Regions from separate parts of the Consotaella aegiceratis genome, predicted to be linked through region 2. Evidence: riboswitches for the same ligand, from Rfam matches in the RefSeq annotation. Region 2 holds a riboswitch; the other holds the start of a gene.
What was found. A riboswitch is a leader RNA that binds a small molecule or an ion and turns the genes downstream of it on or off. The one in region 2 is predicted to bind cobalamin.
Positions count from the first base shown of each region.

Region 1: linked by a shared signal. The riboswitch ahead of metE (5-methyltetrahydropteroyltriglutamate--homocysteine S-methyltransferase) and the one ahead of SMD10_RS17380 (TonB-dependent receptor plug domain-containing protein) in region 2 are both predicted to bind cobalamin.

Region 1 covers NZ_JAZHFT010000001.1:89,687-104,368, reverse strand. The annotation lists gene SMD10_RS00455 (TonB-dependent siderophore receptor) at 1-1,237, opposite strand, end outside; gene SMD10_RS00450 (nucleoside hydrolase) at 1,432-2,379, opposite strand; gene SMD10_RS00445 (substrate-binding domain-containing protein) at 2,580-3,506, shown strand; gene SMD10_RS00440 (sugar ABC transporter ATP-binding protein) at 3,509-5,005, shown strand; gene SMD10_RS00435 (ABC transporter permease) at 5,002-5,931, shown strand; gene SMD10_RS00430 (FGGY family carbohydrate kinase) at 5,933-7,351, shown strand; gene SMD10_RS00425 (ribonucleotide-diphosphate reductase subunit beta) at 7,388-8,500, opposite strand; gene SMD10_RS00420 (ribonucleoside-diphosphate reductase subunit alpha) at 8,750-11,638, opposite strand; cobalamin riboswitch at 11,758-11,979, opposite strand; cobalamin riboswitch at 12,114-12,313, shown strand; gene metE (5-methyltetrahydropteroyltriglutamate--homocysteine S-methyltransferase) at 12,428-14,682, shown strand, end outside.
Region 2 covers NZ_JAZHFT010000028.1:19,054-33,735, forward strand. The annotation lists gene SMD10_RS17350 (L,D-transpeptidase family protein) at 1-34, shown strand, start outside; gene SMD10_RS17355 (FdhF/YdeP family oxidoreductase) at 161-2,470, shown strand; gene SMD10_RS17360 (helix-turn-helix domain-containing protein) at 2,692-3,528, opposite strand; gene SMD10_RS17365 (ABC transporter ATP-binding protein) at 3,693-4,463, opposite strand; gene SMD10_RS17370 (FecCD family ABC transporter permease) at 4,460-5,461, opposite strand; gene SMD10_RS17375 (ABC transporter substrate-binding protein) at 5,454-6,398, opposite strand; gene SMD10_RS17380 (TonB-dependent receptor plug domain-containing protein) at 6,401-8,347, opposite strand; cobalamin riboswitch at 8,533-8,755, opposite strand; gene SMD10_RS17385 (hypothetical protein) at 8,890-9,660, opposite strand; gene SMD10_RS17390 (hypothetical protein) at 9,710-9,970, opposite strand; gene SMD10_RS17395 (TIGR02301 family protein) at 10,061-10,588, opposite strand; gene SMD10_RS17400 (NUDIX hydrolase) at 10,630-11,067, opposite strand; gene SMD10_RS17405 (phosphoribosylaminoimidazolesuccinocarboxamide synthase) at 11,200-12,162, opposite strand; gene SMD10_RS17410 (SOS response-associated peptidase) at 12,289-13,074, shown strand; gene SMD10_RS17415 (M42 family metallopeptidase) at 13,101-14,138, shown strand; gene SMD10_RS17420 (LysE/ArgO family amino acid transporter) at 14,157-14,682, shown strand, end outside.

The DNA of each region.
Region 1 (14,682 bases), on a different contig from region 2:
TGTAGACCGGATTGATCGGATCGAGCTCAGAGATCGCGCCGGTGGCTGCAACCTGGTCGAAATGGTAGAATTTATAGTCGGTGCCCGCCAGGAGCTCGTGCGAAATTGCGCCGGTGTCGAAGTTCAGGACCGCCTGATTGTCCGTTTCGATCAGATCGGCTGACGTATCGTGCTGGAAGTTCAGCCGGTACAGCGTGTCGTCGGTGGTGTCGTAATCGTACGTGTAGGGACCGTACTCCTCACGCTCGACATGGATCCAGCGCGTGTTCGAGCGCAGCGTCACGGTGTCGTTGAGGCTGTGCTGGAAGTCGTAGCCGAGGCTCGCCTGCTTTTGCTCGAACTTATCGAGGTCCGGTTCACTATAATAGAGATCGCGTGGGACGTAGCCGTAGGGCGCCGCTACGACGCTGCCGACATACGGCAGGAAGCCGCCGACATGGCGCTGGTCGTCATATTCGTAGCTGCCGTAGAGCTCCAGATGGGTGTCGGCATCGGGTTCGAACAGAAGGCTCGGCGCGACCACGCCGCGCAGGTTGTCGGCATATTCTGTCTGGGTGTCTCCGCCCTTCACCCGTCCGACGACGCGCCAGCTCCACGGACTGTCCTCGCTGAAGCGGTCGCCGAGGTCTAGTGCCACGTAGCCATTCGGATCGTCGGTGATTCCCGTCTCGACGTAGCGGATGCGTTCGCCGTTGGCGCGCTTGGACACGGAATTGACCAGGCCGCCCGCATTCGAGCCGCCGTAAAGCACCGAGGCGGGGCCGCGCAGCACTTCGATACGGTCGACCAGGAACGGATCGACGATGATGCCGGCGAAGGCGTACTGATAGAGCTGCAGCCCGTCGAGATAGGCGCCCGACTGCGTCGCGTCGAAACCGCGAATATAGATCCAGTCGGTGTCGGAATCGTACCCGAAGGGCTGCGCGAATACGCCGGCGGTATAGCGAAGCGCCTCGTCCACCTTTTCGACGCCGCGGTCGTCGAGCTCTTCGCGGCCAATCACTGAGACGGCCTGCGGAATCTCGTTGATCGGGGTCGCAATTTTCGAGCCGGCCGTCGCATCCTCGGCGACGTATCCGTCGACCGCCGTGGGGTCGGCGACGCCGCCTTTGGTCTCTACGTCTCCTTCCACGACGACGCGGTCGAGCTGGATGACGTCCTGGGCGAAGACCGGCGCCGCCAGCCCGAGGAAGCCGGCGGACGACAGCAGGATGCGAAGATGAGAAGACACGGTCATGGCGGCCTCCGATCATGACGAATGGAGTGCGCCGCTTAGGACATCAAAATATGAATCGAAAGATCATGTTTTATGAACTGCCGCCTTTGGGGCGGGTCTGTGGCGAAAATACAATATTGTTGGGATGATTCCAGACGCCGCCCCAGCGGAAGACGAGAAGAGCGAGCTGCGTTTTCCTCAGTCGGTCGTATCGCTTAAGAGCGCTGTCCCGCCGATGCTGCGTAAAGTTCCACCAAACGGCCGAGATCGGCCTCCTCGACCAGCGTGACCGCCGGAGTGCCGAGTCGTCGGCTGGGGTCGACCACCGTCATGCCACGAGTGATGCCGGGTGCCAGTGCCACCCGCACCGAGGCTGTGAGAGATCGCGTGACGATCGACGGCTCGATCGCCACGGCGGCGGCCAGGGGGTCGACGAAGCGCATGACGTCGCGCCCCGTATACGACTTGACGATCTCCCGGCTCTGATTGGCGAGCGCCTGGGTGAAGGCCTTGTAGGGGCTGTCGGCGATCCCCGCGAACAGCGCGTCGAGCGCCTCGCCGCCGATCTGGTGCGAGTAGCAGGTCTCCCACGGCACGACGACGGTTTCGATCTCGCTGCCGAAGACGATACTGGCCGCTTCCGGATCGGCGTAGATATTGAACTCGGCGGCCGGCGTGGTGTTGCCGCGCCCGATCAGCGTGCCGCCCATGATGATCAGCTGGCCCATGCCGGCGATGATGCTCGGCTCCAGATGAAGCGCGAGCGCCAGGTTGGTGAGCGGGCCGATGGTCAGGATATCGACCTTTTCGTTGCGGCGCGCGGCATCGAGCAGGGCGGCGCGCAGAAACTGGACGGCGTCGTCGCCGTGCGGCTCGGCCTGGCTCGCCGGCCGGGGGGCGCCGCCGAGGCCGTCCTCGCCATGGATGTGGGTGGCGTCGACGATCGGCTGCACCAGCGGCTGCGCCGCACCGGCGTAGACCGGGATAGCCGCCTGCGCGACCGCCAAGGTGGCCAGGATGTTGGCCGTAGCCGTCTGCAGCCCGACATTGCCGAACACCGTAGTGATCGCATCCGGCGCCCGGCCGCCTGCGATCAGCAGCAGGAGCGCCTGCGCGTCGTCGACTCCGCCGTCGGTGTCGAGAATGAGGCGGTTGCGCTGCAAGGCAGGTCTCCTTCAACGGGGCTGAGGCCAACGGCTTATGGCCGAAGGACCGATCGAAGAGCAAGCCTTCGATCGCATGTCTCCGATCGGGCGCCGTCGAAGCGCCGTTTCGGACCTCGGGCGGCGCCGGTTTTCATCGGTGTGCACTTGGAAGGCCGGGGCTCTGCGGCTAAGGTCGCTTCAAAACTGGAGGCCCAACCGTGCAACGAGTATCCCTGGCGATCAGTCTCGCGTCCGCCATCGTCCTGTCCACCGCGCTGGCTGCCCGGGCGGCGGACGAGCGGATCGCCGTCGTCACGCCCTATCTCTCCGCCGTCACCACCGCCGAGATGGTCGAAGCGTTTCAGAACGAGGCCGCTGCGAAGGGGTGGAGCGTCGACGTGGTCGATACCGCCGGCGACATGGGAGCCTTTGCCGGCCGCGTCGAGGATGCGACGACGACGGGGGTCGACGCCATCGTGCTCGTCTCGGTCGACCCGGCGCAAATTCAGGACCAGGTGGACAAGGCCAAGGCCGCCGGCATCCCCGTGATCACGATCGACGGCGCCAAGAACGACGCGACCGTGCTCAACGTCACTTCGGACAATTACGTGCTGGGCGAGACGATGACGACCTTCCTGTTCGACCAGCTCGGCGGCGAAGGCAACATCGTGCGCTTCTTCCATTCCGCCCATCCGGGCGTGCGCCAGCGCGAGATCGCGCTCGACGATGCGCTGGCGAAGACGCCGGGCATCAAGGAAGTCGACAACCACTATGTCCAGGTGCCGGGGCAGATCGATGACAGCCGTGCGGCGATGGACGCCATGCTGCTCGCGCATCCGGGCAAGGGCGCCATCGATGCGGTCTGGGCGGCGTGGGACGAGCCGGGCATCGGCGCCGAGCTCGCGACCGAGGCGGCCGGGCGGACCGACATCGTGATCGCCGGCATCGACGCCAATCCGCAGGCCGTCGAGCTGATCAAGGCCTGCACCAACTATATCGCTACGGTGCGCCAGGGATTCCCGCAGATGGCGGAGATCGCCGCGGGTGAGCTCGAAAAGCTGTTCGCCGGCGAGACACTGGACCAACAGGGACTGTACGCCCCGGTCGACCTCGTCACGCGCGAGAGCCTCGGCGTCACCTGCTGACCTTGCTCGACCTGCAGGGCATCACCAAGCGCTTCGGGGCGACCGAGGCCCTGGCCGACGTTAGCCTGTCGGTGGCGGCGGGAGAGGTGGTCGGTCTGGCCGGCCACAACGGTGCCGGCAAGTCGACGCTGATCAAGATCGTCGCTGGCGCCCAACATGCGGATGCCGGCAGCATCCGCATGGAGGGACATGACGGCCCCTTGGCCTCGGCCCAGGACGCCTATGCCGCCGGGATTCGCGTGATCCATCAGGACGCGCCGCTGGTTCCCGCCTTCGACACCATCGACAATTGCTGGCTGGGCCGCTCCTATCCCCGGCGTTTCGGGCGGATCGACCGGGCCGCCATGCGCAGCAGCATCGCAGCGGTCGCGGCGACGATCGCGCCCGACCTGCCGCTCGACGTCCCGGTGATGCACCTGTCGACGGCCGAGCGGCAGTTCGTCCGGTTGCTGCGGGCACTCGCCGACAAGGGCCGGCTGCTCATCCTCGACGAGCCGACCGCGGCACTGCCGGCCGAGGACGCCGCGCAGTTCTACGCCATGCTGGACCGGACGCGCGAAACGGGCACTTCGATCATCCTCGTCACCCATCGGCTGGATGAGATGGCGGATTTCTGTGACCGCGCCGTCGTGTTGCGCGACGGCCGGGTGAGCGCCCGCTTCGACGCGGGCGATCTCTCCGTCGATGCTCTGGTGCGGGCCATGGGCGGCGAACGGCTGGCCAGCGAGCATGTAAGCGCCGTGCGGTCGGATGCGCCACCGGTGCTCGAAGTCGAGAACCTGCGGGCCGGTGAGCTGACCGGCGCCACCTCCTTCAAGGTGCATCCCGGCGAGGTCGTCGCGCTCTACGGGCTGTCGGGCTCAGGCCGCTCCAGCCTGCTCAACGCGCTTTGGGGTGCCGAGTCCCGGCGTTCCGGCCGGATGCGGTTGACGGGAGCGTCCTACGCGCCGCGCAGCCCACGCGAGGCGGTGCGCGCCGGCGTCTCCTACGTGCCCGCCGATCGGCATCGCAACGGCCTGTTCGCCGACATGGACCTCGTCAGCAACAAGACGTTGCCGCTGCTGTCCCGATATCGCCGCACGAAGCGCCTGCCTCTGCCGAGCCGCACGGCGGAGCGTGAGGATTTTTCGGTTGCCGCCGGACATGTCTCGCTGGTCTATGGCCGAGGCGAGGATCCCGCGCGCACGCTATCGGGAGGCAACCAGCAGAAGCTCCTGTTTTCGCGCTGGGCGACCCGCCATTCCAAGCTGATGCTGCTCGACGAGCCGACCGAGGGCGTCGACATCGTCGCCAAGGCGACGATCCGATCGATCGTCCGGGCCATCGCGGCGGACGGCAACGCGGTCCTGGTGTCGACATCCGACCGCGACGAGGCGATCGAGCTGGGCGACCGCGTGCTCGTCTTCTTCCGCGGCGAGGCCGTGGCCGATCTTTCACGAAACGAAGCGATACCGGAGGCGCTGGCCGCGGCCGCGCAAGCCGGGGGAACGGGGCAATGAGCAGCAGCATCGGCCGGTTCGGAACGCTGGCGGCCTTCATCCTCCTCTGTGCCGGGTTTTCGCTCGCCGCGCCGACGGCCTTCGCCTCGACCGCCAACGTCGCCAACCTGGTCCAGCAGATGGCGACGCTCGCCATCGTCGCCACCGCCGCGACCCTGGTCATGACGATCAACGAGTTCGACCTGTCGGTCGGCTATTCCGCGTCGCTGGCGGCCGTCATCTGCTTCATCCTCTTCGGTGCCGGCCAGCCGGTGGCCATTGCCGTCGCTGCGGCCTTGCTCGTCGGCGTCGCGGCAGGTGTCGGCAACGGCGTTCTGGTGGCTCGCTTCGGCGTGCCCTCCTTCATCGCGACGCTCGCCTTGGGGACGGTGCTGTCTGGCCTCGCCTTCGGCCTGTCCGGCGGGCAGAGCCTGTTCCAGTCGGTGCCGGCCGGCTTTAAGGCGCTGGCCCGCGGCTCGATCCTCGGCATTCCGGTCTTGGCGCTGTGGATCGTCGCGGTCCTCGGCGTCACGGCCTTCGTGCTGTCCCAGAGCGAATTCGGCCGCCGCATCCGCGCCATCGGCGGCAATGTGCGCGCGGCTAGGCTGGCCGGCCTGCCGGTAACGCGCGACATCATCGTCACCTTCGCCGCCGCCGGCGGTCTGTCGGCGCTCGCCGGTCTGCTGCTCGCCGCTCGCCTGGGCAGCGTCCAGCACACCATGGGCGAGCCGCTGCTGCTGCCGGGCTATGCGGCGGTCTTCATCGGCACCACGGCATCCTCGACCGGCAGTCCGAGCGTCGGCGGCACGCTGCTCGGCGTGGCGATCACCGGCGTGCTCGTCAATGGCATGACCATTGTCGGCGTGGAGCCTTTCGTGCAACGAATCCTGACCGGCGTTCTGATCATCATCGCGGTGCTGATGCGCCGCCTCGTCCGGGCTGGCTGAAATGATCCTGGTTCTCGATTGCGGAACATCGGCGCTCAAGGCGACCGTCTTTTCCGAGGATGGCGTTATCGCAGCGCAGGCTCCGGGGCTCTACGGCGGAGTGTCGGGTGCGGTCACCTTTTCGGCCGACGACTGGTGGCAGGCCGCGACCATGGCGGTCGCGCAATTGGATTGCCGCGGGGTCACGGCGATCGCGCTCACCGGGACGATGGAGAACCTGATCGCTCTCGACGGGCGCGGTGCGCCGATCGGCGAGGTTCTCGTCTATTCCAACGCCTGCGGCCAGGACTCGCTGGAGCGACGCGCCGCGGCACTGACGGCCCTTGGCGCGGCCGAGATCTGCGGCAACGCGCCCGAGCCGCTGATGACCGCCTTCAAGCTCGACTGGCTGCGCGAGGAACGGCCGGAGGCGTTTGCTCGGGTGCGCCATATCCTGCCGGGCTCGAAGGACTATCTCGCCTTCCGCCTGACCGGGGCCTTCGCCACCGATCCGGTCTGCGCTGCCACCACCGGCCTGATGGACATGGCCACGCGGATCTGGTCGCCGATGCTGATCGACGCCTTCGGCTTCGATCCCGAGCTGTTGCCGGCGATCCTGCCGGCGGACGCCGTCGTCGGCCCGCTTCTTCCGGCAGCGGCTGCCGCGCTCGGTCTTCAGGCCGGACTGCCGGTGATCAACGGTTGCGGCGATGGCGGCGCCACGACCTTGGGCAGCGGCGCGGCGAAGGAAAACGACGTCAGCCTCTATCTCGGAACGAGCGGCTGGGTGGCGCGGGTGGCGTCGGCCTATGACGGGTCGCCCAGGCCCTATTACCGGCTGCCCCATCCCGCCCATGACGGCCTGATCGAGATCGCGCCGGTTCTCTCGGCGGGGGCGGCAGCGCAATGGGCCCGCGATATCCTCGGGCTGGAAATCGAGGCGGCCGACGCCCTGGCGATCGCCGCCGACACGTCGCCCACGCACGTCCAGTTCCTGCCCTATCTCCAGGGCGAGCGCTCGCCCTTCGTCGATCTTGATTTGCGCGCCGGCTTCATCGGTCTTTCGGCGGAAGACCGACCGGGCGATCTCTATCGCGCGGTTCTGGAGGGCGTCGCGCTCGCCATCGCCGGCAACCTTCAGGCGATGGTCGCCGAGCCGGGCGATCTCAGCCTGGCGGGAGGCGGCGCGCTGAGCCAGATCTGGCCGCGGCTTCTGGCCGACGTCATCGGCCGGCCGATTTCGGTGCCGGCCGAGCCCATCACGGCCGCCAGCATCGGCGCTCTGCAATTGGCGCTCGTCGCACTCGGACGACCGAGCGTCGCGGTGGGCGGCGGAACGGTGTTTGCCCCGCGCCCGGAGCGCGCCGAGCGCACGGCGCGCCTGAAGCGGCGGTTCGCAGCGGCGACCGACTTCTTGAGAGGCCTGAAAGACCTCGGATAGCGCGTCGGCCCCGCCCGCCGGCGCCTTGCGCGGCTCTCAATCCCAGTTCAGCGCCCCGCCGTTCTGGTACTCGATGACGCGGGTCTCGAAGAAGTTCTTTTCCTTCTTCAGGTCCATCGCTTCGGACATCCAGGGGAACGGGTTCTCGGCCGGGCCGAAGACGGGCTCCAGACCGAGTTGCGCACAGCGCCGGTTGGCGATGAAGCGCATATACTCCTCGCAGAGCGCCGCGTTGAGACCGAGAAAGCCGGTGGGCATGGTGTCGCGGCCATAGGCCGTCTCCAGCTCCGCCGCCTCGCGCAGCATCGCCCGCACCTCGTCCTGGAATTCAGGCGTCCACAGATGCGGGTTCTCGTGGCGGATCTGGTTGATCACGTCGATGCCGAAGTTCAGATGGATCGACTCGTCGCGCAGGATGTACTGGTACTGCTCGGCGATACCGACCATCTTGCCGCGCCGGCCGAGTGACAGGATCTGCGCGAAGCCGGTGTAGAACCACATGCCCTCGAAGACGACATAGAAGGCGACGAGATCCTTCAGGAACGCCTGGTCGGTCTCCGGCGTGCCGGTGGCGAAGCTCGGATCGTCGAGGCTCTGGGTGCGCTCCAGCGCCCAGGCCGCCTTGTCGGTGATCGACGGCACCTCGCGGTACATGTTGAAGAGCTCGCCTTCGTCGAGTCCGAGGCTTTCCACGATGTACTGGAAAGTGTGGGTGTGGACCGCCTCCTCGAAGGCCTGACGCAGCAGGTATTGCCGGCACTCAGGATTGGTGAGGTGGCGGTAGATCGCCAGAACGATGTTGTTGGCGACCAGGCTTTCGGAGGCCGCGAAGAAGCCGAGATTGCGCTTGACCATGCGCCGCTCGTCCTCGGTCAAGCCGTCGGCCGAGCGCCACAGCGCGATGTCGGCCTGCATGGAGACCTCGGTCGGCATCCAGTGGTTGTTGCAGCCGGACAGGTATTTTTCCCAGGCCCAGTCGTATTTGAGCGGCAGAAGCTGGTTCACGTCGGCGCGCGCGTTGATCATGCGCTTGTCGTCGACCGAGACGCGGGCGGCGCCGCGCTCGATTTCGCCAAGGCCGGTGGCGTCGGCCGCGGCCGCGTCGGTCGCCGGTTTGCGGGCGGCGGGAGTGTCGTTGAAGTCGAGCATCGTATTCTCCGAATGGGCTGTCGGATCGGGGGCCGACCCTGCCGCGTCCCATGGGCGGCGGGATCGCACGGACGGATTGAAGGGCGCAGACACCTCCATCACGTCATCCTCGGCCACCGTGCCGAGGATCCAGTCACGCGATGTCGACCGAGAATGACGAAAGCGAGAGAGTGGTCGCGCGTCGTGGCATTCGTTGTCGGCCGCCGCGTCTTGGTAGAGGTGAGGCCGTAGGACGGAAACGCAGTCGGGCTACTGGCAGGCCTCGCAGTCCGGGTCGTCGATGGCGCAGGCCTTGCCCCAGGCGCTGTCCTGCGCATCGATCGGCGCGGGCGCGGCATGGACGGCCTGCGCGGCGTGCAGCGCCACGGCGTTGAGCTTGCCGTCGGTGCCCTTCAGCGTGGACTTCTCCACATGCGTCGCCGAGCGCGTGCGCAGATAGTAGGTGGTCTTCAGGCCCTGCTTCCAGGCGAAGCGGTAGAGCGCGTCGAGCGCCTTGCCGCTCGGGCTCGCCAGATAGAGGTTGAGCGACTGCGCCTGATCGAGCCATTTCTGGCGGCGGCTCGCCGCCCGGATCAGCCAGGCCGGATCGATCTCGAACGCCGTGGCGTAGAGCTGTTTCAGATCGTCGGGAATGCGCGAGATCGGGCCGAGCGAGCCGTCATAGTACTTTAGATCGGAGACCATCACCGCGTCCCACAGGCCGCGCTCCTTCAGGTCGCGCACCAAGGCGGCGTTCACCACGGTGAAGTCGCCCGACATGTTCGATTTGACGAAGAGGTTCTGGTAGGCCGGCTCGATCGATTGCGACACGCCGCAGATGTTGGAGATCGTGGCCGTCGGCGCGATCGCCATGCAGTTGGAGTTGCGCATGCCGACGGTTTTCACACGGTCGCGCAGGCTCTCCCAGCCGAGCCGGGTGGTCCGGTCCATCTCCAGGGACGGCCGGGCGGCCTGGAGACGCTCGATCGAATCGACCGGCAGGATGCCCTGGGACCACAGCGACCCCTCGAACGAGGGGTAGCGGCCACGTTCGGCGGCCAGATCGCAGGAGGCGGAAATCGCCTCGTAGCTCAGTGCCTCCATGCTCTCGTCGGCGAAGGCGACGGCTTCGTCCGAAGCGTAGGGCAGGCGCAGCGTCTGGAGCGCGTCCTGGAAGCCCATCAGGCCCAGTCCGACCGGACGATGCTTGAGATTGGAGCGGCGCGCCTCGGGGATCGTGTAGAAATTGATGTCGACCACATTGTCGAGCATTCGCATCGCGGTCTTCACCGTTGCCGCGAGCTTCTCCCGGTCGAGCCCCTTGGCCGTCACGTGGGCAGCCAGGTTGACCGAGCCGAGATTGCAGACCGCGACCTCGTCGGGACCGGTGTTGAGAGTGATCTCGGTGCACAGGTTCGAGGAATGCACGACGCCGACATGGCCTTGCGGCGAGCGCAGGTTGCAGGGATCCTTGAAGGTGATCCAGGGATGGCCGGTCTCGAACAGCATGGTCAGCATGCGCCGCCACAGATCGACGGCGTTCATGCGCTTGAACACCTTGATCTCGCCGGCGTCGGCCTTCGCTTCATAGGCCTCGTAGACAGCGCGGAAGGCGCTGCCGGTCAGGTCGTGCAGGTCCGGCGTCTCGTCCGGCGAGAACAGCGTCCATGCGCCGCCCACCTCGACGCGCTCCATGAAGAGGTCCGGCACCCAGTTGGCGGTGTTCATGTCGTGGGTGCGGCGACGGTCGTCGCCGGTGTTCTTCCTGAGGTCCAGGAACTCCTCGATATCGATGTGCCAGGTCTCCAGATAGGCGCAGACGGCGCCCTTGCGCTTGCCCCCCTGGTTGACGGCGATCGCCGTGTCGTTGGCGACCTTCAGGAACGGCACGACGCCCTGGCTCTTGCCGTTGGTGCCCTTGATATGGGCGCCCAGCCCGCGCACCGGGGTCCAGTCGTTGCCGAGACCGCCGGAATATTTGGCCAGAAGCGCGTTGTCCTTCACCGCCTTGAAGATGCCGCCGAGATCGTCGGAAACGGTGGTGAGGAAGCAGGACGAGAGCTGCGCGTGGCGCGTCCCCGAGTTGAACAGAGTCGGCGTGGAGGCCATGAAGTCGAAGGACGAGAGCAACTCGTAGAACTCGATGGCGCGCGCCTCGCGGTCGACCTCGCGCAAGGCGAGACCCATGGCGACGCGCATGAAGAAGGACTGCGGCAGTTCGAAACGGATGCCGCCGTCCTGCAGGAAATAGCGATCGTAGAGCGTCTGCAGGCCGAGAAGCTGGAAGGCGTGGTCGCGCTCGGGCTTCAGCGCGGCGGCAAGCCGGGCGACGTCGAAGCGGGCGAGCTCCGGATCGATCAGATCGGCGTCGATGCCGGTCTTCAGGTAGGCCGGAAAGTATTCGCCATAGACGTGCGCCATCTCGGCCTGGGTTGCCCGTCGCGGGGCGCCGAAGACATGCGTCAGGGCCTCGCCGCGCAGTTTGTCGAGGAGCAGCCGGGCGCTGGCGAAGGCATAGTCGGGCTCGGTCTCGATCAGGGTGCGCGCGGCTAGGATCAGCGCATCGGACAGCTCGGTCTCGCGCACGCCGTCATACAGGTTGCGTCGGGCTTCGGCGAGGATCGCGGCCGCATCGAGCCCGTCGAGATCGCAGACGGCTTCCGCGACCACCTGTTCCAGCCGGCCATCGTCGAGCGGACGGCGCGTGCCGTCGCGCTGGGTCACCTGGATGGCGGGCGCGGTCTCCTGGACCGCCTCGGCCTGGCGGGCGCGGGCATGCTCTTCGCGGTAGAGCACATAGGCGCGCGCCACCTTCTGGTGCTCGGCGCGCATCAAGGCGAGCTCGACCTGATCCTGGATGTCTTCGATATGGAGCAGGCGCTCGCCGTCGCTGCGCCGGGTCAATGCGCCGACCACCTCGGCGGTCAGCTCTTCGACGGTTTCGTGCACTCGGGAGGAGGCCGCCGCAGTCCGGCCTTCGACCGCCAGAAACGCCTTGGTCATGGCGACCGCGATCTTCGAGGCGTCGAAGGGCGAGACGGTGCCGTTGCGACGGATCACCTTGAGGCCGTCGGCGACGTGTTCGGCCGGGTCCCGCGGCGGCCGTGCGGACACCGCAGGATGGCCGCCGTTCGACGCGGGAGAGGGAGAAAGAGACATCGGCTGCTCCACAGGTGCTTGGAGGCAAAGGCCGAGCGGAGTCATGCCAAGGCAGCGAAGGCGACAGACACGGCCGCACGTCGCAAGCACGATCCACCGGGACACCCCGCCCAGGGAAAAGGTTCGGTCACGTCACGGCAGGTCTCCTGGCTCGCGGGTCACGGCCTCGCGTCCGGCCTTCCCGGAGCCTCATGCTCCAGTGACACCGATGGGACGCAGGGCTCGCCGCTCACAGTTGCGGGGGCAGCTTCGGCCTTGACGCCCGAATCGGACGGCGCACCGAATTCCCTCTTAGCTCCCAGTTCTTGTGGTTCTGGGAGACCATGACATCTATATGTTGATCAATCCGCGCCGATTCTGTCAATCGACCGCAGCGCGAAATTATCCGATCGCGCACACTGCCGCACGGCCCCAGGTCTCGCAATTCACATAAAGATATCGTTATATCCTGCTTGACGCGCTCCGCGCGAGGGTTCATGGAGGATGCTGTCGTGGTTCTCCGATCCCCCCGGGATCGGAGCGAAGAGGGAAGCCGGTGAAACACCGGCGCTGCCCCCGCAACTGTGAGCGGCGAGCCTTTCGTCCGACAGGCCACTGAGGCGTTCAGCTTCGGGAAGGCGTGACGAAAGGCGACGACCCGTGAGCCAGGAGACCTGCCACGCGCCTAGAACGTCCTCGGGCGGGGTGTCCCGGTGGAACGCTCGAAAAGCGGTGGGCCGTCTCCGGCCCCGCCGCCGTCGAGGCGTATCCGCTCGGCCTTTGCCCCCCATCATCAGGGGTTTGAAGCCGATGTCCAATCGTCAAGTCACCACAGCCACGCTCGGTACGCCGCGGATCGGCCCGCGACGCGAGCTGAAATTCGCCGTCGAACGATACTGGTCGGGCAAGATTTCTGTCGACAGTCTCCACGAGACCGCCGATGGGCTGCGCGAAGCCAACTGGAAGTCGCAACGGCAGGCCGGGATCGACGCGATCCCCTCCAACGATTTTTCCTTCTACGATCACGTGCTCGACACCGCCTGCATGGTCGGCGCGGTGCCCGCCCGCTATGGGTGGTCCGGAGATTTCGTGCCGCTCGACATCCTCTTCGCCATGGCGCGCGGCACCGCTTCGGTGCCGGCGATGGAAATGACCAAGTGGTTCGACACCAACTACCACTATCTCGTGCCGGAGCTCGATCCCGACCAGAGCTTCCGCCTGGCGACGGTCAAGCCGGTGAAGGAGTATCTGAAGGCCAGGGCGATCGGCGTCGAGACGCGGCCCGTCGTGCTCGGGCCCGTGACCTTCCTGGCGCTCGCCAAGAGCACGGCGCCCGGCCACCATCCCCTGTCGCTCCTGGATCGCTTGCTTCCCGTCTATGTCGAGGTGCTGAAGCGCCTCGGCGAAGCCGGCGCCCAGTGGGTCCAGCTCGACGAGCCCTGTCTGGTGCTCGATGCCGAGCCGACCGTTCAGGAGGCCCTGCGGATCGCCTACGCGCGCTTCGCCGAGGCGGTGCCGCAGCTCAAGATCATGCTGACGAGCTATTTCGGCGGCCTCGGCGACAACCTGGAAACGGCCCTGTCGCTGCCCGTCGCCGGGCTGCACGTCGATCTCGTGCGCGCTCCCGATCAACTGGAGCTGGTGCTGTCCGGAGCCAGGGCCGATCAGACGCTGTCGCTTGGCGTCATCGATGGCCGCAATATCTGGCGGGCCGACCTGGCGCGGATCCTCGATCGCCTGGAGCCGGCGCTGGCGGATCGCTCCGGCCCGATCGAGATCGCGCCCTCCTGTTCGCTCCTGCACGTGCCGATCGACCTCGAACTGGAAGACGATCTCGATGCGGACCTGAAGTCCTGGCTGGCCTTCGCGGCCCAGAAGATGGGCGAACTGCGCCTCCTCGCTACGGCGCTTGCCGAAGGCCGCGATGCCGTGGCAGCCGAATTGGCCGCCGCCAGCCGGGCGATCGCGGCACGCGCCGTCTCGGCCAAGGTGCATGATGCGGCGGTGTCCGCGCGAGCGGCCGACGTGACGCCGGAGCTGATGCGGCGCCAAGGCTCGTTCGCCACGCGCCGGCCTCTCCAGCATGCCGCGCTGGACCTGCCGACCTTCCCGACCACGACGATCGGCTCGTTTCCGCAGACGGCAGAGGTGCGTCAGGCGCGCTCCGACTTTGGCAAGGGCAAGCTCGATGCGGTCGGTTACGAGGCGTTCCTCAGGCAGAAGACCGCCGAGGTGGTCGCCTGGCAGGAGGAGATCGGGCTCGACGTGCTGGTCCATGGCGAGTTCGAGCGCAACGACATGGTCCAGTACTTCGGCGAGCAGCTCTCCGGCTTCGCCTTCACCAAGCATGCCTGGGTGCAGAGCTACGGATCGCGCTGCGTGCGTCCGCCGGTGATCTTCGGCGACGTCTCACGGCCGGCGCCGATGACCGTCGCCTGGTGGCGCTATGCCCAGAGCCTGACGGGCAAGCCGATGAAGGGCATGCTCACCGGTCCGGTCACCATCCTCAACTGGTCCTTCGTGCGCGACGACCTGCCCCGCGCGGATGTTTGCCGGCAAATCGCATTGGCGATTCGCGACGAGGTGTCCGACCTCGAATCGGCCGGCGCCAGGATGATCCAGATCGACGAGGCGGCGCTGCGCGAAGGCCTGCCGCTCAAGCGCGCCGAATGGACGACCTATCTCGACTGGGCGGTGGAGTGCTTCCGGCTCTGTTCCTCCGGCGTTGCCGACGAGACGCAGATCCACACGCACATGTGCTACTCGGAGTTCAACGACATCATCGAGTCGATCGCCGCGATGGATGCCGACGTGATCTCCATCGAGACCTCGCGCTCCAAGATGGAGCTGCTCGACGCCTTCGTCGCCTATCACTATCCGAACGAGATCGGCCCAGGCGTCTACGATATCCATTCACCGCGCGTGCCGGACGCCGCCGAGATGGTCGAGCTTCTTACAAAGGCAGCCGAGCGCCTGGCTCCCGATCAGATCTGGGTCAATCCGGATTGCGGGTTGAAGACGCGGGGCTGGGACGAGACGCGGCCGGCCCTCGTCGCCATGGTCGA
Region 2 (14,682 bases):
CAGGCCCCACACGCGCCTGACCGTAGCTGCCTAACCGATAACGGGCGGCCGTGCCTGGACCGCTCGGTCTCTTTGTCCAGATTCTAAATTGCGTCGGTTCGAGCCGGGCTTCGCGGAGAACGAGGCTTGTCGCGACGGCGAGACAACAAGGAGACGGACGATGAAGCGCAGCGAGCGAACCGACAAGGTCACGGTCGAGCCCTACGAGTTTCCGACCGGTGGCTGGGGATCGCTCAAGTCCGTCACACGGCATGCCGCGCGCCAGGACCTGGCGATGTCATCCATCTGGGAAACGCTCTATCGGCAGAACAAGCCGAACGGCTTCATGTGCGTTTCGTGCTCCTGGGCGAAGCCTGCTCACCCGAAGCCCGCGGAATTCTGCGAGAACGGAGCCAAGGCCACGGTTTGGGAGCAGACCAAAAAGCGCTGCGACCGCGAGTTCTTCGCCAGGCACAAGCTGACGGAGCTCCTCGATTGGCCCGACCATGATCTGGAGCAGCAGGGGCGTCTGACCACGCCGATGCGCTACGATGTCTCGCTCGACCAGTATGTGCCGGTCACCTGGGAATCGGCTTTCAAGGAGATCGGCGAGGAGCTGAACAAGCTCGATCCGAAGTCGGTGGTCTTTTACGCCTCCGGGCGGGCCTCGCTCGAGGCCTCGCACATGTACCAGCTGTTCGCGCGGATCTACGGCTCGAACAATCTGCCCGACTCCTCCAACATGTGTCACGAGTCGACGTCGGTCGGCCTGCCCCAGTCGATCGGCGTGCCGGTCGGCACGGTGACGCTCGAGGATTTCCGGGCGTGCGACATGATGTTCTTCTTCGGGCACAACACCGGCACCAACGCGCCGCGCCTGCTGCATCCGATCCAGGAGGCGCGCAAGCGCGGCGTGCCCGTCGTCACCTTCAATCCGCTGCCCGAGCGCGGCCTGATGCGCTTCAAGAATCCGCAGTCGCCGGTCGAGATGCTGTCGCCCGACGAAGGCACCCAGATGTCGAGCGACTATCTTCAGGTGAAGGCCGGCGGCGATCTGGCGGCGATGACCGGCATCGCCAAGGCGGTGTTCGCCCTTGACGACCAGACCAAGGCGAAGGGCGAGCCCCGCGTTCTCGACCTCGCCTTCATCGAGGAGCATTGCCACGGCTTCGACGAATTCGAGGCCTTCGTGCGCGGCACCGAATGGGACGAGATCGAGCGCATGAGCGGCCTGCCGCGCGCCGCGCTCGAAAAGGTCGGCGGAGTCTACGCCAAGGCCGAAAAGGTCATCGCCAATTACGGCATGGGACTGACCCAGCATCGCCACGGCACCAAGACCGTGCACATGCTGGTGAACCTGCTTCTCATGCGCGGCAATATCGGCAAGCGCGGCGCCGGTATCTCGCCGATCCGTGGACACTCCAACGTGCAGGGCCAGCGCACGGTGGGCATCTCGGAGAAGCCGAAGCTGGTGCCGCTCGACAAGCTCGCCGAATTCTATGCGTTCGAGCCGCCGCGCGACAAAGGTCTCGACACGGTGGAAGCCTGCCAGGGTATCATCGACGGTTCGGTGCACGGGTTCATCGCACTCGGCGGCAATTTCATTCGCGCCGTGCCCGAAACCGAGATGATGGAGGCGGCGTGGCGGAAGATGCGCCTGTCGGTGCAGATCGCCACCAAGCTCAACCGCAACCATCTGATCCCCGGCGAGGTCACCTACCTTCTGCCCTGCCTGGGGCGCATCGAGCGCGATACCCAGGCGAGCGGGCCGCAGACCGTCTCGGTAGAGGATTCCACTGCCTGCATCCACGGCTCCAAGGGCTGGCGCGAGCCGGCATCGCCCGAACTCCTGTCGGAGCCGAAGATCGTCGCCGAGTTGGCCAAGGCGACCGTGGCCGGCAAGGCAACCGTGCCCTGGGACGAATGGGTGGCCGACTACGCCAAGGTTCGCGACGCCATCGAACGGACCTATCCGGACGACTTCAAGGACTTCAACGGGCGCTTCCTCAAGCCCGGTGGGTTCCACCGCGATCTCGCGGCCTGCTACCGTGTCTGGAAGACGCAGACCAGGAAGGCCAACTTCCTCTTGCCCGAGACGCTCGACGTCGATCCTGACATCGCCACCGACGGCAAGACGGTCTTCAAGCTCATCACCGTGCGCTCCAACGATCAGTTCAACACGACCATCTACGGCTATGACGACCGCCTGCGCGGCATTCACGGCTCGCGGATGGTGCTCTTGATGAACGAGGCGGACATGGCCTCGCTCGGCCTGGAGGACCAGGATCTCATCGATGTCGAGAGCCCGGTCGACGACGGCGTCGAGCGCCGCGTCGAAGGGCTCCGGGCGCACCGCTTCTCGATTCCGAAGGGCGATGTCGGCGGCTACTATCCGGAGCTCAACAAGCTGATCCCGCTCTGGCACCATGAGAAGGAGGCGCACGTGCCGGCCTCCAAGGGCGTGCCGGTCAGAATCCTCAAGCGAGACTGAGGGAGACCGGCCCAATCGACCAGTCCGACAAGGTCTCCGCCGCGTCCCCTCAACGCGGCAGCGGCGACCGGCCGGGCAACTACCTGTGGTTCAGGGGCACCAAACGGCGACGGCGATAGCCGAGCAACTGCACGCAGTTGATCGCATGGGTAGCGCGTGATTGCCGGTTTCTTGGCCGACCTCTGCCTCAGGGATCGCACCGCGGCCGGGAAACCTGCATCTCAGGCGATGCCGGCGCCGATGCGTCGCCGGTATTCGCTCGGCGACATGCCGGTCGCTCGGCTGAAGCTGTAGGAAAAGTAGTTGCTGTCGTTGAAGCCGGACGCCAGCGCCACGTCGGTGATGCTGTCGCTGGTCGACAGCAGCGCCCGCATGGCCCGGCTGAGCCGCAGCTTCACCAGATAGTCATGCGGCGTGGTGGCCGTGGCCTCGCGGAACAACCGGTTGAAATTGCGCAGCGAATAGCCGAACCGGCGTGCCAATTCCTCGAAATCGACCTGCTCGGTGCAATTGTGGCGGAGATAGCTGAGCACGTGGCCCAGGCGCACCGTGCTCGGTAGTGCGTCGCCATCGCCGGCGAACCGGGCGCGCGCCAGCAAGACGGCGAGCTGATTGAACAGGGCTTCGGCCATCATTTCCGACATGGGATCGGGATTGCAGGCTTCGCTTTCCAACGTTTCGATCAGCGGCGTGATCTTCGCCAGAACGTCCTCCGTCACCTGCCAGTGGCGCCGGGCGGAGCCGTTGGCCGCATCGTCCAGCATGATCTTCATCACATCCTGCCGGCCACCGCCGTCCGGGCGGTAGAGAATGTTCGACAGATAAAGATCGTTGACCTGCTCGTAGGAGTGATTGTCGTCGGCCTTGATGTAGAACACCTCGCCGCAGGTGATGAAGTGCGGCTCATCGTTCAGGACATGCCAGCCGTTTCCCGACAGCACGATCACGATCTCGTAGAAGTCATGGTCGTGCAGCGGAAAGGGCGGCTGCGGGCGCCGCTGCTCCACAACCACGGGCTGCGAGCTGGATCGAAAAAATTCCTTCGCCAACAGCTTCAAGGAACCCTCCTCAGGTCATCGGGAACACAGGATCGATCCTTGGAGGGCGTGTCAAGGGCACGGATCAAGGTCCGCATGCCGGCGGGCAAGAACCGTACAAAATTTTGAAAAGCAAGACGTTTCCCGGGCTGAAACGGCTGCCGGAGCCGAGCGCGTCCGCCGGCCTAAAGGGTATCGCGTGCGTGGATCACGAGGCGCCCGTCGAGATGGGCGATCTCGGCGTCGATCCGGTAGACGTCGCGGAGGATTTCCGGGGTCAGAACGGCATCCGGGGCGCCGTCGGCGACGAGGCGTCCATCTTGGATAACGAGCAGGCGCGAGCACCAGCGTGCCGCCAGGCTGAGATCGTGCAGCGAGGTGATCACCGCCCGTCCCGATAGTGCCACGTCGCGAAAGCAGCGCATGACGCCGATCTGGTGAGCCGGATCGAGCCCCGCCGTCGGCTCGTCGGCCAGAAGCAGCGCGGCGTCCTGCGCCAGCGCCCGCGCGATCAGCACGCGCGCCCGCTCGCCGCCGGACAGCGTCGTCGCCGGTCGGTCGCGCAGGGCGCCGAGTCCCATCTGCTCGATCACGCTTTCGATCCTCGCGCGGTCGTCTCGCCCCAGGCGGCCGAAGGAGCGGCGAAACGGTGCGCGGCCGAACGCGACGACGGTTTCCACAGACACCGGCCAGTTGATCGCCCGGTCCTGCGGCAGATAGGCGATGCGCCGGGCGCGTTCGACGGCATCGAACCGGTCGACCGGCGTGCCGTCGACCCGCACCTGGCCATGCCTCGGCACGAGGCCGACGAGGGCGCGCAACAGCGTCGTCTTGCCCGCGCCGTTCGGTCCGAGCAGCCCGATGATCTCGCCCCCCTCCGCCGAAAGGGAAACGCTGTCGAGTGCGCGGCGGGCGCCGAAGGAGACGGAGAGATCGCTGACGGAAAGGAGCGTCACGACAGCGTCTTCCTTTCCCGGACGACCAGCCACAGGAAGAAGGGCGCGCCGGCGAGCGTCGTCAACACGCCGAGCTTCAGGTCCCGTTCCGGCGCGATCAGCCGCACCAGGATATCGCCGGCGGTGAGCGCCGCCGCGCCGCCGAGCGCGCTGACGGGCAGCAAACGCCCCGGCCGCGCACCGACCAGCGGCCGCAGAAGATGCGGAACGACGAGCCCGACGAAACCGATATTGCCGGCGACGGCCGTGGACGCGCCGACGCAGGCGGCCGTCCCGAGCACCAGGACGAGCCGCAGCCGTTTGAGGTCGACCGCGAGACTGGCCGCCGCCTCCTCGCCGAGCGTCAGCAGGTCGAGCGGCCGGCCGAGCCCGATCAGCATCGCCCAGCCCATCAGGATGAACGGCGCGGCGAGACCGACGTGGGTCATCGACCGGTCGCTCAGCGAACCCAGCATCCAGAACACGATCTCCATGGCCGCGAACGGGTTGGGCGAGAGGTTGAGCGCCAGCGCCGTCAGCGCTCCCGCGACGCTGGATACCGCGACGCCAGCCAGGATGACGGTCAGTACGCCGCCGCTCGACCCCGCCGCCCACAGCACCAGCAGCACGGCGGCGAGCGCACCGGCGAGCGCCACCAACGGCAGGGCTAGGGGAAAGATCGCCGACAGGCCGGTGTAGATCGCAAGCACCGCGCCGAGCGAAGCCGAGGCGGTGACGCCGACGAGGCCCGGTTCGGCCAGCGGATTGCGCAGATAGCCTTGCAGGCAGGCGCCGGAGAGGCCGAGCGAGGCGCCGATCATCACGCCCAGGATGGCGCGGGGCAGTCGGATTTCCCGCATCACCAGAACGGTGGCGCCGCCTTGCCCGGTCAGAAGAGCCCTGACGCTGTCACCCAGCCCGATTTCGGCCGGCCCCAGAAGCAGGGAGACGGCGAACAACACGGCGACGAGGATGGCAAGGGCGACGACGAGCGCCGTAAAGCCGCGATCGTTAGCCACGAGGAGCCTCTGCCTCGCGCGGCCGCCCGAACTGGGCCCGAGGCCCGGTCGAGCCTTCGCCCGGCTGCGTCTGCGATGCGGTCCTGGCGGTTGCGGCACGATCCGCGATGCCGACCAGGATGCGCGCCGCCTCGACCGAGAAGGGGCCGCCGCAGGTCCAGTATTTCTCCAGCCGGTTGGCGACGTCGCCGCCGACCACCCGCGCCCGGATCGCCGGATGTCGCAGGTTCTGGTAGGCCAGAGCCGGAGTGGAAAAGGACGGCTGGCCGATGATGAGGTCCGGCCGCGCCATCACCAGTTCTTCGAGCGGGATCCGCGCCATCGCGGTGATCCCGAGCCGTGCAGCCAGATTGTCGAGGCCGGCCAAGCGCACCACCTCGTCGGCGAGCGTGCCGCGGCCGGCCGTATAGTCGTTGGCGAAAAACAGCGCGATGGTCTCGCGCGATGCGGCCTTGGGCAGCGCCGCGATGGCTGCATCCATCTCCGCGATCAAGGCGTCGGCGCGCCGAGGATGGCCGAGGATTTCCCCCATCCGGCGCAGATTGGCGCGAATCTGGCCGAACGAGGTTTCCGGCTGAAACATCTCGACGCGAAAGCCGAGCCGGCGCAGCATGTCGACGCTCGCCGGCGACGAGAATGGGCCGGCGAGCACCAGATCGGGATGCATGAGAAAGATCTCTTCGGCCGAGCCGTGGTTGACGACATAGTCCTTGGCGCGGTCCGCGAGCACCGAATAGATCGGATCGTCGGCCAGTTCCGACACCGAATAGAGCTGGCCGTCGCCCGCCACCAGCATGGCGAGCTGATCCGTGCACAGGTTGGTGGAGACGACGCGCCGCGGCGGCTCGCTCGTCGCCTCCTGCGCCAGACTCGGGGCGACGGCCGCCAGCTGGGCCGCAAGCGCCGTCCCGATCCAGCGTGCCGCCGTGCCTCTCATCCTTAGAACGTCGCCTTCAGTCCGACGAAGGCCGTGCGGCCCTGCGCCTCGTAGCCGTACACCTCCTGATACTCCTCGTCGAACAGGTTTTCCACCCGGGCGTAGCCTTCCAGCACGTCGGTGAACTTGTAGCTGCCGCCGAGATTGACCACCGTATAGCTGTCCAAGGTGGCCGTCGTGGTCGAGTAGGTGGCGCGGCCCGTGTGGTAGTCGTAGTCCTTCATCTCGCCGTTGAAGACGGCGTCGAGGAAGACGCGCGCGCGGCCCTCGTAGAATTGGTAGGACGCGTTGAGCGAGCCGGAATGGGGCGCCCGACGCACTTCCTCGTCACCGTCCGGATCCTCGGCGTCGGTATAGGTATAGGTTGCGGTGGCGGAGAAGCCGGGGAAGGGGTTGATCGTCAACGAGGCCTCGATGCCCTGGCGCTTGCTGGTGCCGTCCATGTTGATGACGGTCGAACCGTTGCTGTAGATCTCGTTCTCCAGATCCTGGTGGAAATAGGTGAGATCGGCGACCACCAGGCCGTCTGCGAAGTCGTGCCCGATGCCGACGTCCCAGCCGAAACTCTCCTCCGGCTCGAGATCGGGATTGCCGACGAAATAGGCCGGATAATAGCCGTAGAGCTCGGTGAAGGTCGGGTTGGTCACGCCGGTCCCGACGGAGCTGTGCAGGCGCGTATCGGCGTTGGGGATCTCCCAGGCCCCCGAGAGGCTGAAGGTCGTGGCGTCGGCGAAGTCGTCGTTGAGGTCGTGCCGGACGGCAGCGTCCAGGTAGAGCTGATCGAAGAACTCGCCGCGATACTCGCCGACGAAACCATAGGTCTCGCGCGACTTCTCGTCGTCCAACGCACCCGCGCTGCGCGGCTCCGTCAACTGAAAGGTCTCGCGCTCCCAGTCGATGCCCCCCGTCAGCTGATGATGCGCGTCCGCGAAGGACGGCGTATCGAACGCGTAGGAGGCCTGATAGCTGGCCTTCGTCCGCCCGCCCTTGGAGCCGCCCTCGACCTCGTCGCCGTCCTCCAGTTCGTCGCGCGTATAGTGGTTGCCCGACACGCGGGTTTCCTGCGTCAGGGCGCCGTCCAGCGACGTCCAGGTGAGCCCGAGCTGTCCGAGCACGTCTTGCGTGTCGGTCTGATTGTCGGTGTCGAGCACCAGGCCGTAAGAGGACCCGGCGGCGAAGGTGACCGGGTCGTATGAGAAGTCCTGCGCGTCGTAGTCGCTCTTCCGGTCGACGAAACGCAGCGAGCCGTCGAGGCGCAGATCGGGCGTGATGTCGGCGTTGAACTTTCCGTTCAGCGTGAAGTTCCGGTCGCCGTCGTCCTCGTCGCCATAGGGAGAGATGTTGTAGCCGTCGGAGCGGCGATAGCTGGCCGTGACCCCGGCGTCGAATGTTTCTCCACCACCGAGGAGGGAGACCGAACCGAGCACCGTGCCGTCGGTGCCGACTTCGCTCTTGGCCGTGATTTCATGACCGTTTCGCATGCCGGTCTTGGTGATGATGTTGATCACGCCGCCGACGGCGTCCGAGCCCCAGAACGCGCTTTGCGGGCCACGCAGAACTTCGATCCGCTCGATCCCTGCCGTCTGCAGGTTCGAAAAGTCGTAGCCGTCCGTCGAGGTTTCGCTGGCCTCGATGCCGTCGATCAGGACGAGGACATGGTTGGCCTCGGTGCCGCGAATGCGCACCTGCGTGAGGCTGCCGCGCGAACCGGCCTGCGAGACGGCGACGCCCGGCACCAGGCGCAGTGCGTCAGAGACGTATTGGATGTGGTGCTCTTCGAGCTCCTCGGCCGTGATGACCGTATAGGCGCGCCCGACCTTTTCGGCGGCTTCCGGCGTGCGGCCGGCGGTGATCACCACCGTTTCGAGCGCGGTTTCGTCCTCTTGCGCGTAGGCCGCACTCGCACCGGCAGCCGCCACCAGCGTCAGAACCAGGATCTTCGTCTTCATTTCGTTCCCCTCGAGGTCGCCGCGAATGCGCGAACGGCATTCGGCTGGAGCCGCGGGTCTTCCTCGGAAGCGAACGGTGGATCATGGAATCGCGGACGATTCCGGCCCCGGCCATCCGGACACACGGCGACATGTTGCTCACGTCACCGCACGGACAACCGCGCCTCGGCACGCCCCGTACCAAAGCTGGGTGACCGGGATTGGCAGGTCTCCTGGCTTCCGGATCGACGTCGCTCTTCCGCCTTCCCAAGCATTGGGCTCAGTGGCTGAAGCGTGCTCGTCTCACGCTTCGATGGAAGACGACTTTCCGGTTACAGTTGCGGGGGCAGCCCCGGAGTCGGCGCCGAAGCGCTTCACCGCGTTCCCTTTTATCCACCTTGCGGCAGAACCATTCCCATCCGCGTTGCTACAGGGGCCGGGAAAGGCGGTCAACATTTCGCCGCAATCGACAGACGCTGAGGAGGCGGGTGTAGAGTTCTTGCAACGTCGGCGGCCTCGACGTGGCGGCCGTGCCGCCGAAAGAGCCGCCCGGAGCGAGGAGTTCAGTCGCCCGCGACGAAGAACTGCCAACGGCCGTCGGGCGTAATCCCGACACGGTAGAAATTATAGGCGCCGAACCCCTTCATCGCCTCGAAGTCGCCGGCCGTGACCAGTTCAAACAGCTCCACCATCTGCCGCTTCGTCAGGGTGTCGAGCGACATTTGGGTGAAGTAGGGCCAGACATAGATCTCGTTGTCGGTGCCCGGCTCGTTGTGCACGTGTCCGGCCTCCAGGACCTCGAGCAGGATCGCGAGGATTTCCGCACCTTCGCCGTCGCCGGACAATTCCTTCAGAAAGGCGATCGGGTCCTCGGTCTGGGTGCCGAAACTCAGCACGGTGCCCTCGGGACCGGTCTCCAGATAGGGCCGCAGCTTTTCGACCTCGCCGGTCCTGGCGATGTCCATCAGGCGCTGCCGCAGGTCGCGCACCGGGCGCGGAAGGTCCTCGTCCCCGTAGAGGACGTCGGTCGGCGTATCGGTGGTCGCGGTCGCTTGGTCCGGGGCGGGCTCGCCCTCGTCGACATCGGGCTGGTCCGTCCCCGTCGCCGGGACGATTTCCTCCGGTTCCGAGACGTCGTCATTGTCGTCGGTATCGGTGGGCGCGGTCTCATCGAGATCGAGCGGCGGCAGGGGCACCGCGATGATGCCTTCCTTCGCCGGTTCCTCGCCGTCGGTTCCGATCTGCGAGAGCGCAAAAGCGCTGCTCGCGGCGCCCAGGGCGCCCGCGACAAGTGCGGTCTGCATCAACACGCGGAACAGGCGATGCGCGGCCATCTTCCCGATCCTTCGCTCTCGTGCGTCCAGGAGTGTGCGCCTGCCGGCTCTATTGCAGGGGGCGGTTCTGGCGAAACTCTCCGTATTCGACGCGCTGCTGCAGTTCCTTGACGAACTGCAGGACCTCTTCCTCGCCGTGCAGGCGAACAAGCTCGGTCAATGCCGTAGCGATGGCGGTCTCTGCGAGAATCTCGGCCTCGATGCCGTCGGAAATCCCGTCCGCCCAGGCCTCGTTGTGGTATTCGAGGGCGACCTGCTTCTTTTCGGCGGCGATGACTTCATCGAGTTCGGCGCCCTGCAAATCGATCATGAAAGGGTCCCCCTGGCTCATTGGTTGTCAAAACTCTAACACGACCGCGCAAATTTTAAGTCTCGAACGGTCGGGATCGTTAAGGGAATGTTAATTGCCGTACCTTGCGCTAATCTCCCGTGACAGAGCGATCCCCTCTTTTTGATAGCGCTGGACGGCGATTCGGGCGGCTGGCGTGCATGTGCGGTATGTCGATTCGAAGGCGCGGTAGCCGCTGTTGAAGCTGGACACCAGGATGCGTCGATCCGCCTCGTTGGGCTTCTGCGCATCGATCAGCGCGGCCATCTCGTCGCGGTAGGCGGACGCATTGGGGTCGCTGCAGAGCTTGCGCAGAAAATGCACCGATCCGAGGATCGACGACAGCCGGCTGAGCGGCTTCATGAACGGCGCGTTCGACGGCTGAACCGCCTCCGGAGCGGCATCGGGCGTGGCTCCGGCCTCTTCCGCTCGGCTGCAAACCGGGCCGACGAGAACCATGGCCAAGGCCAGCCCCGCCGCCGGGCCAAAGGAGAAACGACATGCCATCATGGCCATGGTTTGGCGTGACATTAACACAAAATCAACCACTTCGCCGATGCCTGGCGTGAATTGACGCAGGGTGCGCCATTCCCGCAACAAGCCTTGGCCGCCGTCGATCGGACCCGGCCGCGGCCCCGTCCCTACAGACCGGCCAAATGAGCGCGGTGGGCAGAGCGTACGATCTTGACCAAGCCCGGCGTGAGCTTGTCGTCGCGCTCGAGCTCCTCGATTCCGGCGAGAGAGTGGAATCCGACGGCGCGGGCATCGTCGCCCGCAACGGGCACGGCGTCGACGGGCAGGCCTTGCGCGCCGCGATAGACGGCGATCACCGCATGGGTTCCGTCCTCCGGACTGATCGCCTCGTGCAGGCAGACGAAGGCGAAGCGGGCCACGTCGAGACCGGTTTCCTCCATGACCTCACGCCGCAGCGCCTCTTCGAGCCGCTCGCCAAATCGCACCTTGCCGCCCGGCAGGCTCAACAGGCCGAGCGCCGGCGGTCGGCCGCGCTCCACCAGCAGCACCTTTTCAGCCCGGAACAGGCAAACGGATACACCGAGCAGGGGAGCGCGCGCGATCATTTCGCGACTCTACGCCGACCGGCCCCGCTGGCCAACGGGAGGAGCCGTCTCAGCCGCTATCCGCTCCCGGCATTCGCCGGATCGGTCCGACCGCTCTGGCGCGACTATTCCCGGCGGCGGAGACCGGCGGTCTTATGAAGGCAAAAAGTAGGACGACAGGTTCTGCCGGATGCGCGCCAGCGGCGTCTCACCCGAGAGATCGGGTTCGAAGGCCTGGCCCGTGATCGTCTGATACGCGTCGATATACGTCTTTGACGCGGCTTCGATCAGATCGTCCGGGATGGCCGGAATCGGGTCGCGGTAAGGGTCGCAGCGGGCATCGACCCAGGCGCGGACGATATCCTTGTCGAGCGACGGCGGGCGGTTGCCGCGTTCGAACGCCTCCTGGTATCCCTCGGCCAGCCAGAAGCGCGAACTGTCCGGCGTATGGATCTCGTCCGCCAGAATGACGGCTCCCGCCTCGTCGGTGCCGAATTCGTACTTCGTATCGGCCAGGATCAGCCCTCGGTCGGCGGCCATCGCCTGTCCTCGCGTGAACAGGGCGATGGCCGCGGTGGAGACGGAGTTCCACTGATCTTCGGTCAGCAGGCCCCGTTCGACGATTTCATCGACGGCCAACGGCTCGTCATGCCCTCCGTCGAAGGCCTTGGTGGTGGGCGTGATGATCGGGCCCGCGAGCCTCTCGTGGTCGCGAAGCCCGTCAGGAAACGCGTGTCCGTACATGACCCTCTCGCCCTTCTTGTAGCGGGTGAGGATCGATGTGCCGGTGGTTCCGGCCAGATATCCGCGCACGACGATTTCGACCGGCAGGACCCGCAGTTTCTTGCCGACCACGACGTTGGGATCGGGATAGTCGAGCACGTGGTTTTCGCAGATGTCGGCGGTGGTCTCGAACCAGTACCGCGCCAGCTGCGTCAGGACCTGCCCCTTGAACGGAATCGAGGCGAGGATGCGGTCGAAAGCGGAGATCCGGTCGGTCGCGATCAGGATGCGCCGGTTGTCGGGCAGGTCATAGCAATCCCGGACCTTCCCGAAATAGGGATTGGGCAATTCGGGAATACGGGCGTGGTCGAGGACGCGATAAGGCGAGGTCATGAGCACCGGCGCTGAGTGGATCGCAACAAGGTCTTTTGGCTATCATACTATCGGGCCGATGTCCGTCGTGTTCCGCGCGGCCGCCCGCCCTTGACACCGCTCCCCGCCTGAGGCTCAACGGCCGGCATGTGCGGACGGTTTGCGCTGACGGCATCTCACGACATCCTGGCCGAGCTGATGGCGATCCGGGCGGCGGAGCCATATCCGCCGCGCTACAACATCGCCCCCACGCAGCCGATCCTGATCGTCGCCGGCGGCCGCCGCGAGCGGCCCGACGCCGACAATCCCGAACGCCAGGCGCGGCTGGTGCGCTGGGGGCTGATCCCTTCCTGGGTCAAGGATCTCAAGGGGTTTCCGCTGCTCTTCAACGCCCGCTCGGAATCGACCCACGAAAAGAGCGCGTTCCGCGCCGCCATGCGCCACCGCCGCTGCCTGGTGCCGGCCACCGGCTTCTACGAATGGCGGCGGCAGGGCAAGGCGAAGGCCGAGCCGTATTTCGTCCGGCCGAAGGTGGGCGGGCTGATGGCCTTCGCCGGCCTGTTCGAAACCTGGCTGGCGCCGGACGGTGGCGAACTGGACACTGCGACCATCCTGACGACGGCCGCCAATTCGACGCTTTCGCCGATCCACGAGCGCATGCCGGTGGTCGTCGCGCCGCGCGATTTCGACCGCTGGCTGAATTGCTGGGAAAACGACGCTCCCGCCGTGGCCGGCCTGCTGCGTCCGGCCAACGATGACCTGCTGGAGGCGATTCCGGTCTCCGACAAGGTGAACCGGATTGCCAATATGGGGCCGGAGGTGCAGGCTCCGCTCGATCGCGCTATGACGGAGCGCCCCGCTTCGAATCAGGCGTCGCCCAGGCCCGACGACGCGCCGGACGACGAGCCGCCGGTTCAGCCGTCGCTTTTCTGACGCCCAAACTCCAAGGATTTGCCCCCGTGAACATCGATCTCCTGAAGCGTCTGTGCGAGACCCCCGGCGTGCCCGGCCGCGAGCGCCGCATCCGTGATCTCATCACCAGCGAGGCCGAGGGCCTGTTCGACGAGATCCGCGTCGATGCGCTCGGCTCGCTCATCTGCACCCGCAAGGGCAAGGGCGACAAGCCGCTGAAGGTGATGCTGCTCTGTCATATGGACGAGATCGGCTTCCTGGTCTCGCACGTCACCGACAAGGGCTTCATCAACGTCGATCCCGTCGGCGGCTTCGATCCACGCAACCTGTTCTCGCGCCGCGTGCTGGTGTGCACCGAGACCGGCGACCACCGGGGCGTGATGAACGCCGAGGGCAAGCCGATCCACATCCAGTCGGCCGAAGAGCGCAAGAAGATGCCGGAGCCGAACGAGTTCTTCGTGGACATCGGCCATGGCGCCGCCACCAAGGACTTCGTCCAGGTGGGCGACTATGTCGTGATGCACGAACCGTTCGAGGAAATGGGCGACAAGATCGTATCCAAGGCGCTCGACAACCGCATCGCCTGCTGGCTCGGACTGGAGGCCGTGCGGGCGCTGGTCGAGGGGAAGGTCGAGCATGATTGCGAGCTGACCGTCGCCTTCACCGCCCAGGAGGAGGTCGGCCTGCGCGGCGCCAAGACCGCGTCCTTCGGCGTGCAGCCGGATATCGGCATCGGTGTCGACACGACGCTCTCCTGCGATACGCCGGGCGTGCCCGACAAGGATCGCACCACCATTCAGGGCAATGGCGTCGGCCTGCACATGAAGGATGGCTCCTTCATCGCCGATATCGAGCTTATCCGCGAGTTCGAGGCGCTCGCCAAGGCCAACGACATCGCCTATCAGCGCACCATTCTCGCCCGCGGCGGCCAGGACGGCGCGGCGGTGCAGCAGACGGCCTCGGGCGCCCGTGCGGTGGGTATCGTGGTGGGCACCCGCTACATCCACACCGTGGCCGAGATGATCGATAAGCGCGATCTCGACGCAGCACGGCGGCTGCTTACCGCCTTCGTCGCGGCGCACTGACGGGCTTAAGGCGCCGCAATGCTGGCCGCCGCGACGGCCGGGTTTCTGCTCGGCCTCAGCCTGATCGTGGCGATCGGGGCGCAGAACGCCTTTGTCCTGCGCCAGGGGCTGGTGCGCCGGCATGTGCTGGCGCTCTGCCTGATCTGCTCGCTGTCCGATGCGGTACTGATCGCCGCCGGGGTCGCCGGACTGGGCAGCCTGATTTCCAGCCACCCGCGCCTGATCGCCGTCGTTGCGGTCGGCGGCGCGATCTTTCTCTATGCGTATGCGGCATTGGCGCTTCGCCGCGCGTTTTCCGGCGAAGCGCTGAAGGCCAGGGATGACGACGGCGCCGCCTCGCTCAAGGCGGCGGCGCTCACCTGCCTGGCGCTGACCTTTCTGAACCCCCACGTCTATCTCGACACGGTGGTCCTGCTCGGCAGCCTGTCGGCACGCTTTGCCACGCCACAGGACCGTCTCGCCTACGCGATAGGGGCCGCGACGGCGTCCTTCGCCTGGTTCTTCGCGCTCGGCTACGGTGCCAGACTGCTGGCACCGCTGTTTG